Regions from separate parts of the Roseomonas gilardii genome, predicted to be linked through region 1. Evidence: predicted binding sites of a transcription regulator. Region 1 holds the regulator's gene; the other holds the start of a gene.
The links. The regulator LexA, encoded in region 1, represses DNA repair genes until DNA is damaged. The targets are predictions, from matches to a motif close to TGTTCTANNTANGTTC.
Positions count from the first base shown of each region.

Region 2: a site for LexA is predicted at 1,862-1,877, ahead of RGI145_RS09950 (ImuA family protein). Genes of this name have one in related genera too.

Region 1 is NZ_CP015583.1:2,011,242-2,018,195, forward strand. It holds gene moaC (cyclic pyranopterin monophosphate synthase MoaC) at 1-217, shown strand, start outside; gene RGI145_RS09145 (molybdopterin molybdotransferase MoeA) at 234-1,439, shown strand; gene lexA (transcriptional repressor LexA) at 1,578-2,306, shown strand; gene RGI145_RS09155 (ComEC/Rec2 family competence protein) at 2,300-4,570, opposite strand; gene gltX (glutamate--tRNA ligase) at 4,723-6,105, shown strand; gene dapA (4-hydroxy-tetrahydrodipicolinate synthase) at 6,185-6,954, opposite strand, start outside.
Region 2 is NZ_CP015583.1:2,178,004-2,184,957, forward strand. It holds gene RGI145_RS09935 (D-sedoheptulose-7-phosphate isomerase) at 1-377, opposite strand, end outside; gene RGI145_RS09940 (LysR substrate-binding domain-containing protein) at 498-1,388, opposite strand; gene RGI145_RS09945 (DUF1127 domain-containing protein) at 1,486-1,755, shown strand; gene RGI145_RS09950 (ImuA family protein) at 1,919-2,665, shown strand; gene RGI145_RS25035 (Y-family DNA polymerase) at 2,632-4,242, shown strand; gene RGI145_RS09960 (error-prone DNA polymerase) at 4,239-6,954, shown strand, end outside.

The DNA of each region.
Region 1 (6,954 bases):
CGACCTGGAACCGGTGGAGCCCGATACGGTGGAGATCGCCGCCACCGTCTCCACCGCCGGGCGCACCGGGGTGGAGATGGAGGCGCTGACCGCCGCCACCGTGGCGGCCCTGACCGTCTATGACATGTGCAAGGCGGTGGACCGGGGGATGCGGATCGAGGCGGTGCGCGTGGTGCACAAGTCGGGCGGCAAGTCCGGCACTTTCGAGGCCGACTGAAAGGGTTCCAGCGAGGATGATCCCGGTTTCCGAGGCGCTGCGGCGAATCCTGGATGCGTTGTCCCCCGTCCCGGCGGAGACGGTCAGCCTGCCGGAAGCCTGGAACCGTGTCCTGGCCGCGCCCGTGGCGGCACGCCTGACCCAGCCGCCCGCTGACGTCTCGGCCATGGACGGCTATGCCGTGCGGGCCGCCGAGGCGGTGGAGGGTGCCACCCTGGCGGTAACCGGGGCCGCGCCGGCGGGCCATCCCTTCGCCGGCACGGTCGGGCCGGGCGAGACGGTCCGGATCTTCACCGGCGGCTTCGTGCCGGAAGGGGCGGACGGCATCCTGCTGCAGGAGGACGCCACCGCCGAGGGCGACCGCGTCACCGTGCGGGAAACCGTGCGCCCCGGGCGCTGGATCCGGCGGCGCGGGCTGGACTTCGCCGTTGGAGAGGAACTGCTTTCCCCCGGGCGGCAACTCACGGCGCGGGATATCGGCCTCGCCGCCGCCGCCAACCATGCCTGGCTGACCGTGCACCGCCGGCCCCGGATCGGCATCCTGGCCACGGGCGACGAGATCGCCCTGCCCGGCGACCCGCTGCCGCCGGGCGGCATCGTGTCCTCCAACGCCCATGCCCTGGCCGCCCTGGTGCGCGGCGCCGGGGGCGACCCCGTGATCCTGCCCATCGTCGGGGATGATTCCGCGGCCATCGCCATGGCGGCCGCGGCGGCGGAAGGCTGCGACCTGCTCGCCACCACAGGCGGTGCCAGCGTCGGGGAGCATGACCTCGTGCAGTCGGCACTGGGGCCGCAGGGCTTCGCGCTGGATTTCTGGCGGATCGCCATGCGTCCCGGCAAGCCGCTGATCTGGGGGCATCTGCGCGGCGTGCCGCTGCTCGGCCTGCCGGGCAACCCGGTCTCGGCGCTGGTCTGCGGCGTGCTGTTCCTGCGCCCGGCCATCGCGCGCCTCTCCGGCCTGCCCGCCGGCCCCGCGCCCACCCGGCTGGCCCGGATCGGACGCGACCTGCCGGAGAACGACCGGCGGGAGGACTATCTGCGCGCGAGCCTGGAGGCCACGGGCGCGGACCTGCCCGTCGCCACCCCCTTCGCCGCGCAGGACAGCTCGATGCTCAAGACCCTGGCCCGTGCCGATGCGCTGGTGCTGCGGGCGCCGCACGCCCCGGCCCTGGCGGCGGGCGGGACGGTGGAAATCATCGACCTCGCGGCGCTCGGGGTCTGAACCGGCCCCTCCCTGACCCTTCCGTGATGGCGGAACACCTGTGGAATCCGGGGATAAACTTGACGACAAGCCAGGAACTTATCTAGAACAAGCAGATAACGTTTCCTCTTTGTTCGCCGCCCGGTTGGGAGATGCGCCATGCTAACGCGGAAGCAGCACGAGCTTCTCGTCTTCATCGACCGGCACCTGCGCCAGACCGGCTTCTCGCCCTCTTTCGAGGAGATGAAGGAGGCCCTCAACCTGCGCTCGAAGTCCGGCATCCACCGCCTGATCACGGCGCTGGAAGAACGCGGCTTCCTCAAGCGCCGCGCGCACCGGGCCCGGGCGCTGGAGGTGGTGCGGCTGCCCGACAGCCTCGCCCCCGGCAAGACGCCGTCCCGCGCGGCAGCGGCGGGCCCCGCCGGATCGTCCGGTGGCGCCTCCAACGTCATCCGTGGCAACTTCGCGCCGAACCTGGCGGGGGTGCCCTCCCCGGCCGAGCACAGCGTCGTGCAGCTCCCGCTCTATGGCCGCATCGCCGCCGGCCAGCCGATCGAGGCGCTGCGCGACACCGGCGGCAGCGTGGAGGTCCCGGCCTCGCTGCTCACGGGCGGCGAGCACTATGCGCTGGAGGTCTCCGGGGATTCGATGGTCGAGGCCGGAATCCTCGACAGTGACACGGTGATCATCCGCCGGGGCGATACGGCCGAGAACGGCACCATCGTCGTGGCACTGGTGGACGATGCGGAGGTCACGCTGAAGCGCCTCCGCCGCAAGGGCAATTCCATCGCCCTGGAGCCCGCCAATGCCAGCTACGAGACGCGGATCTTCGGCCCCGACCGGGTGAAGGTCCAGGGCACGCTGGTCGGGCTGCTGCGCCGCTACTGATCCTCGCCGGGGAGTTCTTCCGGCGGCTCCGCGGGTTCGGCGGCCATGTCCGGCCCGCCTTCATCCTCCCTGGCCGGGGCCTCGCGCGGCCTCGGCTTCGGGACAGGCGGCACCCAGGGGCGCTCGCCCCGCAGCATCCGGTCCGAAACCACCCTTGCCCCGTCGGGGGCCAGGAACACGGCCTGGGCGCCGTCGCGCCAGACGCTGAAACGGTCCACCACCAGCGGCGAGGTCCGGCCGGCACGGCAGCGGCCCCGGATCGGCTCGGCCGAGACCAGCGCCGCGACGCTGTCGCACCAGGGCTCCATCCGGATCGGCGGCGGCGCCACGCCCCGGCGCGTCTTCACCTTGCGCAACAGGGCGATCGCCGGCCCCCCCGGATGGGGCCGCAGTAGGCAGTGGCCGGCGGCGCAGCTCAGCCCGGCCGCCACGTTCTCCCCTTCCTCCGGCAGCGGCGCGAAGCCCGCCTCCCCCCAGTCGCGCAACCAGCTGTCACGGGTGAAGCCGTTGCTGCCCGAGCCACGCGCCAGGAAGACGCCTTCGGGGCTGCGATAGGCGATCAGCCGCGCATCGGCCGAGACCAGCAGGTCGGGCCGCGGCACCAGCGGGGCGGAGAACAGGCCGAACAGGATCAGCGGCACCCCCGCCCAGCGCCAGCGCGTGCGCCAGAGGCAGAGCCAGATCATCCCGAAGCTCGCCAGCAGCAGGCCCCAGGCGGGAATCGGCGGCGCGATGGCGGTGGCGCCGGGCCAGGACGCGACGCGGCGGGCCGTGGCCAGCACGAGGTCGGTGCCCCAGCCCATCGGCACCAGCGCCAGCCATTCCAGGCGGAAGGGCATCAGCAGCACCGCCAGCATCCCCGCCGGCATCACCAGCAGCGACGTCACCGGCACCGCCACCGCATTCGCCACCACGCCATAGAGCTGGAGCCGGCCGAAATGGTGCAGGCCATAGGGCGTGGTGGCCAGCCCGGCGAGCAGCGAGGTGAGGGTCAGGCCGAGCACCGCCACCAGCCCCCGCCGCCAGGCCTCGCCCTGCCCCCGCAGGCGGTCCAGCGGCCCGCGCATCGCCTCCCACCCCGCGATCAGCGCCAGCACGGCGGCGAAGCTCATCTGGAAGGAGGGGCCGAGCAGCGCCGCCGGCTGCCAGGCCAGCACCAGCGCGGCGGCCAGGGCCAAGGCGCGCAGCGACACCACCCGCCGCCCCAGCAGCACCGCCACCGTGGCCAGGGCGGCCATGGCCAGGGAACGCAGCATCGGCACCTGCGATCCGGTGAGCACCGTATAGGCCGTGCCGAGCAGCAGCCCCGCCGCGGCCGCCACGGACTTGCTGTCCGCCCGCAGGGCCAGGGGCGGCACCAGCGCCACCAGCAGCCGCACCACGCTCATCCCCAGGCCGATCACGATGGCCACGTGCAGGCCGGACACGGAGAGCAGATGGGCGAGGCCGCTGTCGCGCATCGCCGCCACGGCCTCGTCCGGGATGGGCGTCTGGCTGCCGGTGAGCATGGCGCTGGACACGGTGCTCGTCGCACCGCTGCCAAGCACGGCGAGGACGCGCTGTTCCAGCAGGCTCCGCAGCCCGGAGAAGCCGCTCCCGCCCGGTGAGGACGGCGCCGCCTCCAGCCGCTCCACGGGCGCCAGGGCCGAGGCGCTGCCGGCACTGCCGTCGAAGAAGGCGGATCGCTGGTAGTCCCAGGCACCGGGGGCCGAGGGCGGCGGCGGCGGCCGCAACAGGGCGCGCACCCGCAGCCGGTCGCCCGGCGAGATCGGCGTCTCGTCGCCCTTCTTCAGCCGGAGGCGCAGGCTGCGCTCCAGCGCCGGCTGTCCCTCGCCGGGGGTCGCCCCGGTCAGCAGGACGCGTCTTCCGCCCGGCAGGCGTTCGACCGAATCCACGCTCCCCACCAGGATCACCGCCCGGCGCGGCAGGTCCGGCACGGGCGGCAGGCTGACCCGGGCCCAGAGGGCGATGGAGAAGCCCAGCGCGACGGTCCCGGCCAGGCCCAGCAGCAGGGCGGGCAGCGGCGCCCGCCGACGCAGCCAGAGCGCCGGGAGCAGCAGGGGCGCGGGCAGCCACAGCCAGGCCTCGGAAGGTTCCCGCGACAGGGCGAAGTACAGGAGGATCCCGGTGCCGAGGGCGACGGCGAACCAGGGTGGCACGCGACTCCACTCGGCCTGCAACAGGGCCTGGAACCCGTCGCGCAGGCGCGTGGCGAGGCCGGTCCGGGCCTGCCGGTCCGGGGCGAGGAGAAAGGTGGAGGACAACAACCCAAGGTTGTTTCATTCCGGGTCAGAGCGCAACTCTCCGTGATCGGATCACCTCCGGCCCGGCCCAGGGCCGTCACGTCCGCGCCGCATTCCAGCGACAGCGGCGCGCCGTCTTCAAACCCGTCCGGACAGGGTGCTAATCAGCCGGAATGACCGTCCGCACGCGCTTCGCGCCCTCCCCCACGGGCTACCTCCATATCGGGGGCGCCCGCACCGCCTTGTTCAACTACCTCTTCGCCAAGCACCATGGCGGGCAGTACCTGCTGCGCATCGAGGACACGGACAAGGCACGCTCCACGCCGGAAGCGGTGCGGCAGATCCTGGAAAGCCTGGAATGGCTCGGCCTCTCGCCCGACGAGCCGCCGGTGATGCAGTCGGCCCGCGAGGCGCGGCACGCCGAGGTGGCGCGGCAGCTCCTGGCCGAGGGCAAGGCCTATCTCGCCTTCGACACGGCCGAGGAACTGGCCGCGATGCGCGAGCAGGCGATGAAGGAGGGCCGCCCGCCCCGCTACGATGGCCGCTGGCGCGACCGCGACCCGTCCGAGGCGCCGCCGGGCATGGCCGGTGCCGTGCGCATCAAGGCGCCGCGCGAAGGGGAGACGGTGATCCGCGATCTCGTGCAGGGCGAGGTCCGGGTGAACAATGCCGAGCTGGACGACATGATCATCCTGCGTTCGGACGGCACGCCGACCTATCAGCATGCCGTGGTGGTCGATGACCACGACATGGCGATCACGCATGTGATCCGCGGCGACGACCACCTGACCAACACCTTCCGCCAGATCATGATCTATGACGCGATGGGCTGGGACCGGCCGGACTTCGCGCATATCCCGCTGATCCATGGCGCCGACGGGGCGAAGCTGTCCAAGCGCCACGGCGCGGTGGGCGCGCTGGAGTTCCGCGACCAGGGGCTGCTGCCGGAGGCGGTGTGCAACTATCTGCTTCGCCTCGGCTGGGGCCATGGCGACGAGGAGATCGTGCCGCGCGACCGCGCCATCGCGCTCTTCGAGCTCAGCGATGTGGGCCGCTCGGCCAGCCGCATGGACTATACCAAGCTGGCGCATGTGAACGGCGTCTATATCCGCGATGCCGATCCCGACCGGCTGGCGCGGGAGGTGATGGCGCGCCTCGCCCGGCGGGGCCTGCCGATCGACGACACCGGCGCGGCACGGGTCCGCGCCCTGGTGCCCAGCCTGCAGCCCCGCGCCCGCACGCTGGAGGAGATGGCCGACGGCGCCGCCTTCGTGCTGGAGCGTCCCGAGCCCGACGCGAAGGCGGCCGGGCAGCTCACCGGGGAATCGCGGGAGCGGCTCGCCATCCTGGCCGGGGCGCTGGAGACGGTGGCCTGGGACGGCCCGGCGCTGGAAACGCTGCTGCGCGAGCAGGCCGAGGCGCAGGCCGTGAAGCTCGGTGCCCTGGCGCAGCCGCTGCGCGCGGCGCTGACCGGGCGCACCCAGTCGCCGCCGATCGACGCGGTGCTGCTGGCCCTGGGCCGCGAGGAGAGCCTGCGCCGCATCCGGGCCGCCTGAACCGCGCCATCCCTCCCGCCCCTCTGCCGGGAGGGATGGCGCGCCCGTGTGTGTGGCAGGCCCCCGCGCAGCCTCGCTCCTAGTGGAGCCTGCCGATGCCCGCATCCCCGCCCGGATGGACGGGGCAGGACGCCGGGAAAGGCATGTCCCCGGCCGCGAGCAGTTCCTCGTGCGGAAGAAGCGCGCCGAGGAGCCGCTCCACCACCATCCGGGTTTCCGCGCGGGCGCGGATCAGGGGCAGGCGCGGCCGGCTGTCGGATAGCCGCAGCCTCTCCAGCCCCGCCTTCAGGAGCACAGGATTGCTTTCCGCGAAAAGCGCCTCGTGCAGCGGTGAAAGGCTCTGGTGCAGCGCGGCGAGCATCCCGGTGTCACGGGCCGTCCAGGCCCGGTACTGGGCGGTGCAGAGCGCCGGCAGCAGGTTGGCGGTGACCGAGATGCACCCCGCCCCGCCCGCCAGCAGATGCGGCACGGCGGTGGCGTCGTCGCCCGAGAACTGCGGGAAATCCCCGCCGCAGAGTCGGCGCAGCCGCGCCGGGCGGCCGATATCCGCCGTGGCGTCCTTGAAGGCCTGGACCAGCCCGTCGTCGCGCAGGGAGGCCACGGTCTCGTCGGCGATGGCGACACCCGTCCGCGATGGCACGTCATAGAGGATGAGCGGCAGGCCGCTGACGGCGGCCACGGCCCGGATATGGGCGCGGATGCCATCCTGGCTTGGCCGGATATAGGGCGGAGCGGCACAGAGCAGGCCCGTCGCGCCGCCCCGGGCTGCGGTGGCGGCGAGTTCCACCGCGGCCTGGGTGCAGCCGCCGCCGATGCCGGCGACCACCTCCGCCCGGTGGCCGACCGCCT
Region 2 (6,954 bases), 170 kb from region 1:
GTCAGGCCGAACAGAACGTCCCCTCCGCGCCCCAGCCCGGACAAAGGCCGGGCAAAGACCTCCGCGAAGCCGAAATCATTGCCGGCGGCACTCATCGTCACAGGATCCGCCGCCAGGGCGACCGCTGGCCAGGAAGGTCTGGCGACGGCGCCGCGCAGCCTCACCGTCCATTCGCAGGCCAGATGCAGTGCATCCGCCGAGGAACCACCATTGCCGCAGAAGAACAGCGTTCTTCCATCGCGCATGGCCGCTTCGCAGCGATCCACCACCGCCAGCACGCTCTCCCGCATCTCCGCTGCCACGCGGCGGCGCAGCACGGCACCATCCTCCATGATCCCGGCGAAACGTGCCGATTCCCGTGCCTGCCTGTCGCTCACCTTCACCACTCCGTTGGCACCACTCCGCCGGCACATCCCGCCGTTCGCGGCGCCTTGCCATCCCCGTTCATCCCGGGGCGCGCTCTATGAGCCCGGCCCGGAGGCGCCGCAACACCCTGCTCAGGCGGCGTTGGGCAGGCTCTGCAACTGCATCCGGAAGCTGTCGGAGATATGCCGCCCCAACCGCTCCGCCAGTGGCACGCCATGCCGCACCCGCATCGCCACCTCGAAATCCGGCAGGCGCGGCATCCCATCCTCCTCGCCCAGCACGCGTAGCCCGGCAGGCAACATCCCTGTCAGCCCAAGAGTCACCGCGAGGCCCGCCAGGGCGATGGCATGCGTGCCGGTCTGCGAGGCCGAGTGATAGGCCACGCGCCAGGGCAGCCCGGAATCGTTCAGCGCCTTGATCGCGGCCCGGCTCCAGGGACAGTCCTCTATGCACAGCGCCACCGGCAGGGGGCGGCGCAGATGCACCGGCAGGTCCGTGGCGCTCACCCAATGCAGCGGCCCGCGCCAGAGACGCTCGGAAAGCACGCCCGGGGCCTCGTTGCCGGCGGAGAAGAGCGTCAGGTCCAGCTCCCCCGCATCGAAGCAGCGCAGCAGGCTGGTGCTGGGCAGGCAGACCAGCTCGATCTCCACCGCCGGATGCGACTGGGCGAAGCGCGACAGGATCTCGGGCAGCCAGATCAGCGCGTAGTCGTCGGGCGTGCCCAGCCGCACCCGCCCGGCCAGTTCCGGCGTGCGGAAGCCGGCCACGATCTCGTCGTTCATTTCCAGCAGCCGCCGCGCCCGGTCCAGCAGCCAGGCGCCATGCTGCGTCGGCAGGAAGCCGCGCGGCCCGCGCGCCAGGAGGGGCTGACCCAGCATTTCCTCCAGCCGGCGCATCTGCATGGAGACGGCGGATTGCGTGCGGCCCACGGACTGGGCGGCACGGGTGACGCTGCCGCCTTCGGCCACCAGCACAAAGGAGCGCAGCAGGTCGGGATCGATCCCGGGTGGAAGGCCGAGCATGGCATCAATATCCTTGATGCCGAATGTCAAAACAACTCGTTTCCTTCAGCCTCATGGATGGAACATATGGAGGTCGTCCAACAACAGGAACGACCTCATGTCCGCCCATCTCGCCCGCAACAGCTTCGCCACCGGTGCCTGCACGGCCGCCGCCCGCGGCCGGGGCTTTGCACAACCGGGGGCGCGTCCGGGTGTCGTCCGGCAATTCCTGGACGTCCTGGCACGTGTCCACCATGCCATCGAAAGCCGCCGCCATCTGGCAGAGATGGACGATCGCATGCTCTCCGACATCGGCATCAGCCGCGGCGAGGCTCTGACCGAGGCAGCACGCCCGGCCTGGGACCTGGAATCGCGCCGCCGCGGCTGAATCCCCTGGCGATCCCGTGGCGAAGCGGGATCGCCCCCCTCCCCGGCCCACGGACCGTTATCCATCCCCGACTCCGTCATGCTTGACCCGAATCTGCCGCCCAAGCGAACATAAAGGGAACAAGTAACCCCGGAGTCGGTTCCCCTTGTCCATGAGCCCCCCGATGGACAGGCCCGCCCTCCTCGCCGCCCTGCGTGCCCGTGTGTCACGCATGGAGCGTGCGGGGGCGGCCGAGGCCCTGGCCCGGCAGCAGGATCGCGGGAATGGCGCGGCCATCCCCCTGACGCCGGCGATCGATGCCGCCCTGCCCGGCGGCGCCGGCCTGCCCCGGGCCGCGCTGCACGAGATCCTGCAAAGCAGTTCGGGCGCTGCCACCGGCTTCGCCGCCCTGCTGCTGGCGCGCAGCGGCGGCACGGTGTTCTGGATCGCCCCCTCCCCCGATGCCTGGCCACCCGGCCTGTCCCGCTTCGGCCTGCCGCATGCGCGGCTGATCCTGGTGCGGGCCGCGAGGGCGGCGGATGCGCTCTGGGCCGCCGAGGAGACGCTGCGCTGCCCGGCCGTCGGCGGCGTGCTGCTCGCCGGCCACAGGCCGGATGACACCGCCGCCCGCCGCCTGCAGCTCGCGGCCGAAACCGGCGGCGGCATCGGCCTGCTGCTGCGCGAGGATACGGAGGAATCGGGCCCCGGCATGGCCCTCACCCGCTGGCGCGTTTCCGGCCGGGCCGGCACCGGCCTGTCGCGGCACGAGCTGGGCGACCCGCAATGGCGGCTGGAGCTGCTGCGCGCCCGGAACGCCCGCCCCGCCCGCTGGGATGTCGCCTGGCGCCCGTCCAGCGAAACGCTGATCCCCGAGAACCCCTCCGAGGAGGATGCGGCATGCGACGACGTGCCTGCCGCCCGCCTCGCCTGAACCCGGCCGCCGCGGCACCGTCCCGCCTTTCTGCCGATGCGCCGGAGGACCGCAGCCTGGAGCCGCTTCTCCCGGCCGGCCGGCGCTTCCTGGCCCTGCACCTGCCGCGGCTCCCCACCGATCTCCTTCGCACGGAGGAACCCGTCGCCCTTTGGGGCCAGCGCGGGCCGCGGCGCCTTGTGACCGCCATCAGCGCCGCGGCCGAGGCGCTGGGCCTGTATCCCGGCCAGCCCCTGGCGGATGCACGGGCCTTGCATCCCGATTTGCGACTGGAGCCCGAATCGCCCGGTGCCGCTTCCGCGATGCTGGAGCGGCTGGCGCTCTGGGCGCTCCGCTTCACTCCGCTCGCGGCGGTGGAGGAACCGGATGCTCTGATCCTCGACATCGCCGGCTGCACCGGAGGGGCTGGCGAGGCCGGGCTGCGCGACGAGGCCGTTGCCCGCCTCGCCCGGCTGGGCTTCGCCGCCGTCGGCGCCGTGGCCGGTACGCCGGAGGCTGCCCTGGCCCTGGCCCGGGCCGGGGTCCCCGCCATCGTGCCGCCCGGCGGGGAGCGGCAGGCTATCGCCCCCCTCCCCCTCACCGCCCTACCGGTCGAGGAGGCGGTGGCCACGGAGCTGCGCCGCCTCGGCCTCTGGCGGGTGGGCGAGGTCCTGGCCCAGCCGCGCATCCCCCTCGCCCGCCGTTTCGGCCCGGCGCTGACCGCGCTGCTGGACGGCGTGACGGGGCGCGCCCGCCGCCCGATCCGCCCGGTCCGCCCGCCACCCGACCTCGCCGTGGTGCGGGACCTGCCGGAACCCATCGTGACCCGCGCCGCCATCGACGCGGTCTTCGCCGGGCTGCTCGACGCGCTCTGCCGCAAGCTGGACGAGGCCGGGCTCGGCGCCCGGCACCTGCTGCTGCGCGCCCATCGCGCCGATGCCCACTGGACGGAAGGCGGCGTGCAGGAGATCGCGGTCGGCACCGGCCTGCCGATGCGCGACCCGGTGCATCTCGCCCGCCTCTTCCACGACCGGCTGGAGGAGTTGGCCCCCGGCTTCGGCTTCGACCGGCTCGCCCTGCTGGCCCGCCGCACCGATCCGCTGGCCCCGGCGCAGCAGGGGTTTGCCGGCAGCCAGGCCGATTCGGCGCGGCACCAGCTTCTCCTGGCGCAGCTCATCGACCGGCTGGAAACGCGCCTGCCGGTCTGGCGGCTGGAGCCCCAGGCGTCGCACCTGCCGGAACGTGCCATGCGGCGGGTGCCGCCGCTCACCACCATCGCACCGGAGCCGCCCCGATCCTGGCGGGACCACCCGCGCCCGGTCCGCCTTCTTTCCCGGCCCGAGCCGGTGACGGCCCTGGCCGCCCTGCCGGACGGCGCGCCCGCCCGGCTGACCCTCCAGGGCCGCCATCTCCGCATCCGGCGCGCCGAGGGGCCGGAGCGCCTTCTGCCGGAATGGTGGCGGGACGATCCGGCCCGCGCCCTGCGCGACTACTACCGGCTGGAGACGGAGACGGGCGAACGGCTCTGGGTCTGCCGCGCCGGGCTGGATGCGCCGGACGACCCGGCGCGCTGGTTCCTGCACGGCTACTTCGCGTGACCGAAGCCTATGCTGAGTTGGGTGCCCTTTCGAACTTCACCTTCCTGGAAGGCGCCTCCCACCCGCATGAGCTGGCGCTGACCGCGAAGCTGCTGGGCCATGCCGCCTTCGGCATCGCCGACCGCAATTCCCTGGCCGGCCTCGTGCGCGGCCTCGCGGCCTCGGAGCACGAGAAGATCCGGCTCCGCTTCGTGCCCGGCTGCCGGCTCTGCCTGCCGGACGGCAGCGAATACCTCGTCTGGCCCACGGAACGCGCCGGTTATGGCCGCCTCGCCACGCTGCTGAGCCATGGGCGGATGCGCGCGCCCAAGGGCGAGTGCCACCTGTCCCGCCAGGAGATGATCGAATCCGCCGAGGGCTGGGTCATGGCGCTGATCCCCCCGGACCAGCCGGACGCGGCCTTCGCCGAACGCCTGCGGCGGGACGCGCGCGCCCTGCGCCGCCTCGCCCTGCCGCTCTTCTGCGCCGCCATCCACCGTTATGGCGGCGACGATGCGAAGCGGCTCGATGCGCTGGCGGCGATGGGGCAGCCGCTGCTGGCGGCGGGCGGGGCGCGCTTCCACCGGCCCGGGCGCCGGCCGCTTGCCGACCTGCTGAGCGCGATCCGCCTTGGCGTGACGGTGGACCAGCTCGGCGAGCACGCCCTGGCCAATGCCGAGGCGCATCTGAAGCCGCCCGCCGAGATGCGCCGCCTCTTCGAGCGCTGGCCGGAAGCGGTGGCGAACACCGCCCGCGTGCTCGATGCCTGCCGCTTCTCGCTGCGTGAGCTGCGCTACGAATATCCCGAGGAGATCCTGGAGCCCGGCCTCACCGCGCAGCAGACGCTGGAGCGGCGCGTCGCCGAAGCCTGTCGCACGCACTGGCCGGAGGGCGTGCCGGAGAAGGTGGCGCGGCAGATCGAGGCCGAGATGCGGCTGATCGCGGCGAAGGACTACGCCTCCTATTTCCTCACCGTGGACGAGATCGTCCGCTTCGCCGACGGGCGGGGCATCCTTTGCCAGGGGCGCGGCTCGGCGGCGAATTCCGTCGTCTGCTACGTGCTGGGCATCACCGCCGTGCCGCCGGACAAGCACGACCTGCTCTTCGCCCGCTTCCTGTCCGAGGCCCGCGACGAGCCGCCCGATATCGACGTGGATTTCGAGCATGAGCGGCGCGAGGAGGTGATCCAGCACATCTACGACCGCTATGGCCGCGACCGCGCCGCCATCGCCGCCACGCTCAGCCGTTTCCGCGCGCGCGGCGCGATCCGCGAGGCGGGCAAGGCGATGGGGCTCAGCGAGGACATCACCGCGCGGCTGGCGAAAGGGGCGTGGGGGTTGGAACAGGCGAGCTTCGCCGAGATCGCGCGCGAGCAGGGGCTGGAGCCGGAGGCCGACCGCCGGCTGGCCTGGGCGCTGCAACTGGCGGAGGAACTGGTCGGCTTCCCGCGGCATCTCTCCACCCATGTCGGCGGCTTCGTCATCACGAAGGGGCCGCTGACCGAGCTGGCCGTGGTGACGCGCGCCGCCATGGAGGGGCGCACCACGCTGGAATGGGACAAGGACGACATCGAGGTGCTGCGCATCCTGAAGGTGGATGTGCTGGGGCTGGGGATGCTGTCCTGCCTGCGCCGCGCCTTCGCGCTGATCGAGGCGGGCGGCGGGCCGAGGCTGCACCTGAAACACGTGCCGCAGGACTGCGCCGAGACCTATGCGATGCTGTCCCGGGCGGATTCCATCGGTGTCTTCCAGGTGGAGAGCCGGGCGCAGATGAACATGCTGCCGCGCCTGCGCCCGGCGGCCTTCTACGACCTGGTGATCGAGGTGGCGATCGTGCGGCCCGGCCCGATCCAGGGCGACATGGTGCATCCCTACCTGCACCGCCGCGCCAACCCGCAGGACGTGACCTATCCCTCCGAGGAGCTGAGGGGCGTGCTGCACAAGACCCTCGGCGTGCCGCTTTTCCAGGAGCAGGCGATGCAGCTCGCCATCACCGCCGCCGGGTTCAGCGAGGCCAGGGCCGACCAGCTCCGCCGCGCCATGGGCACCTTCAAGGGCCAGGGGCAGGTGGAACGCTTCCGCGCCGAATTCACCGAGGGCATGGTTGCGCGCGGCTACGAGCGCGATTTCGCCGAGCGCTGCTTCCGCCAGATCGAGGGCTTCGGCTCCTACGGCTTCCCGGAAAGCCATGCCGCCTCCTTCGCCCAGCTCGTCTATACCTCCGCCTGGATCAAGCGGCACCATCCGGCCGCCTTCGCCTGTTCGCTGCTGAACAGCCAGCCCATGGGCTTCTACGCCCCGGCGCAGCTCGTCCGCGATGCGCGGGAGCATGGCGTGCGCGTGCTGCCGGTGGATGTGCACCACAGCGACCGGGACTGCACGCTGGAGCCCGATCCCGGCAGCACCGGGGGCCTGGCGCTGCGCCTCGGGCTGCGGCTGGTGCAGGGCCTGAACGCGGAGGCCGCCGGGCGGCTGCTGGCCACCCGCCCCTTCCGCGACATGGGCGATGCCGTGCGCCGCGCCGCCCTGCCGCGCGATTCCGTGACGGCGCTGGCCCGGGCGGACGCCTTCCGCAGCCTGGGCCTCGACAGCCGCGCCGCGCTCTGGGCCGCCCGGGCGGCCGAGCCCGCCCCGCCCCCGGACGAGCTGCCGCTCTTCGCCGCCGCAGCCGAAGCAGCCCCCGCCCTGCCCGCGCTGACCGATGGCGAGAGGCTGGCGCTGGACTGGGGCACCA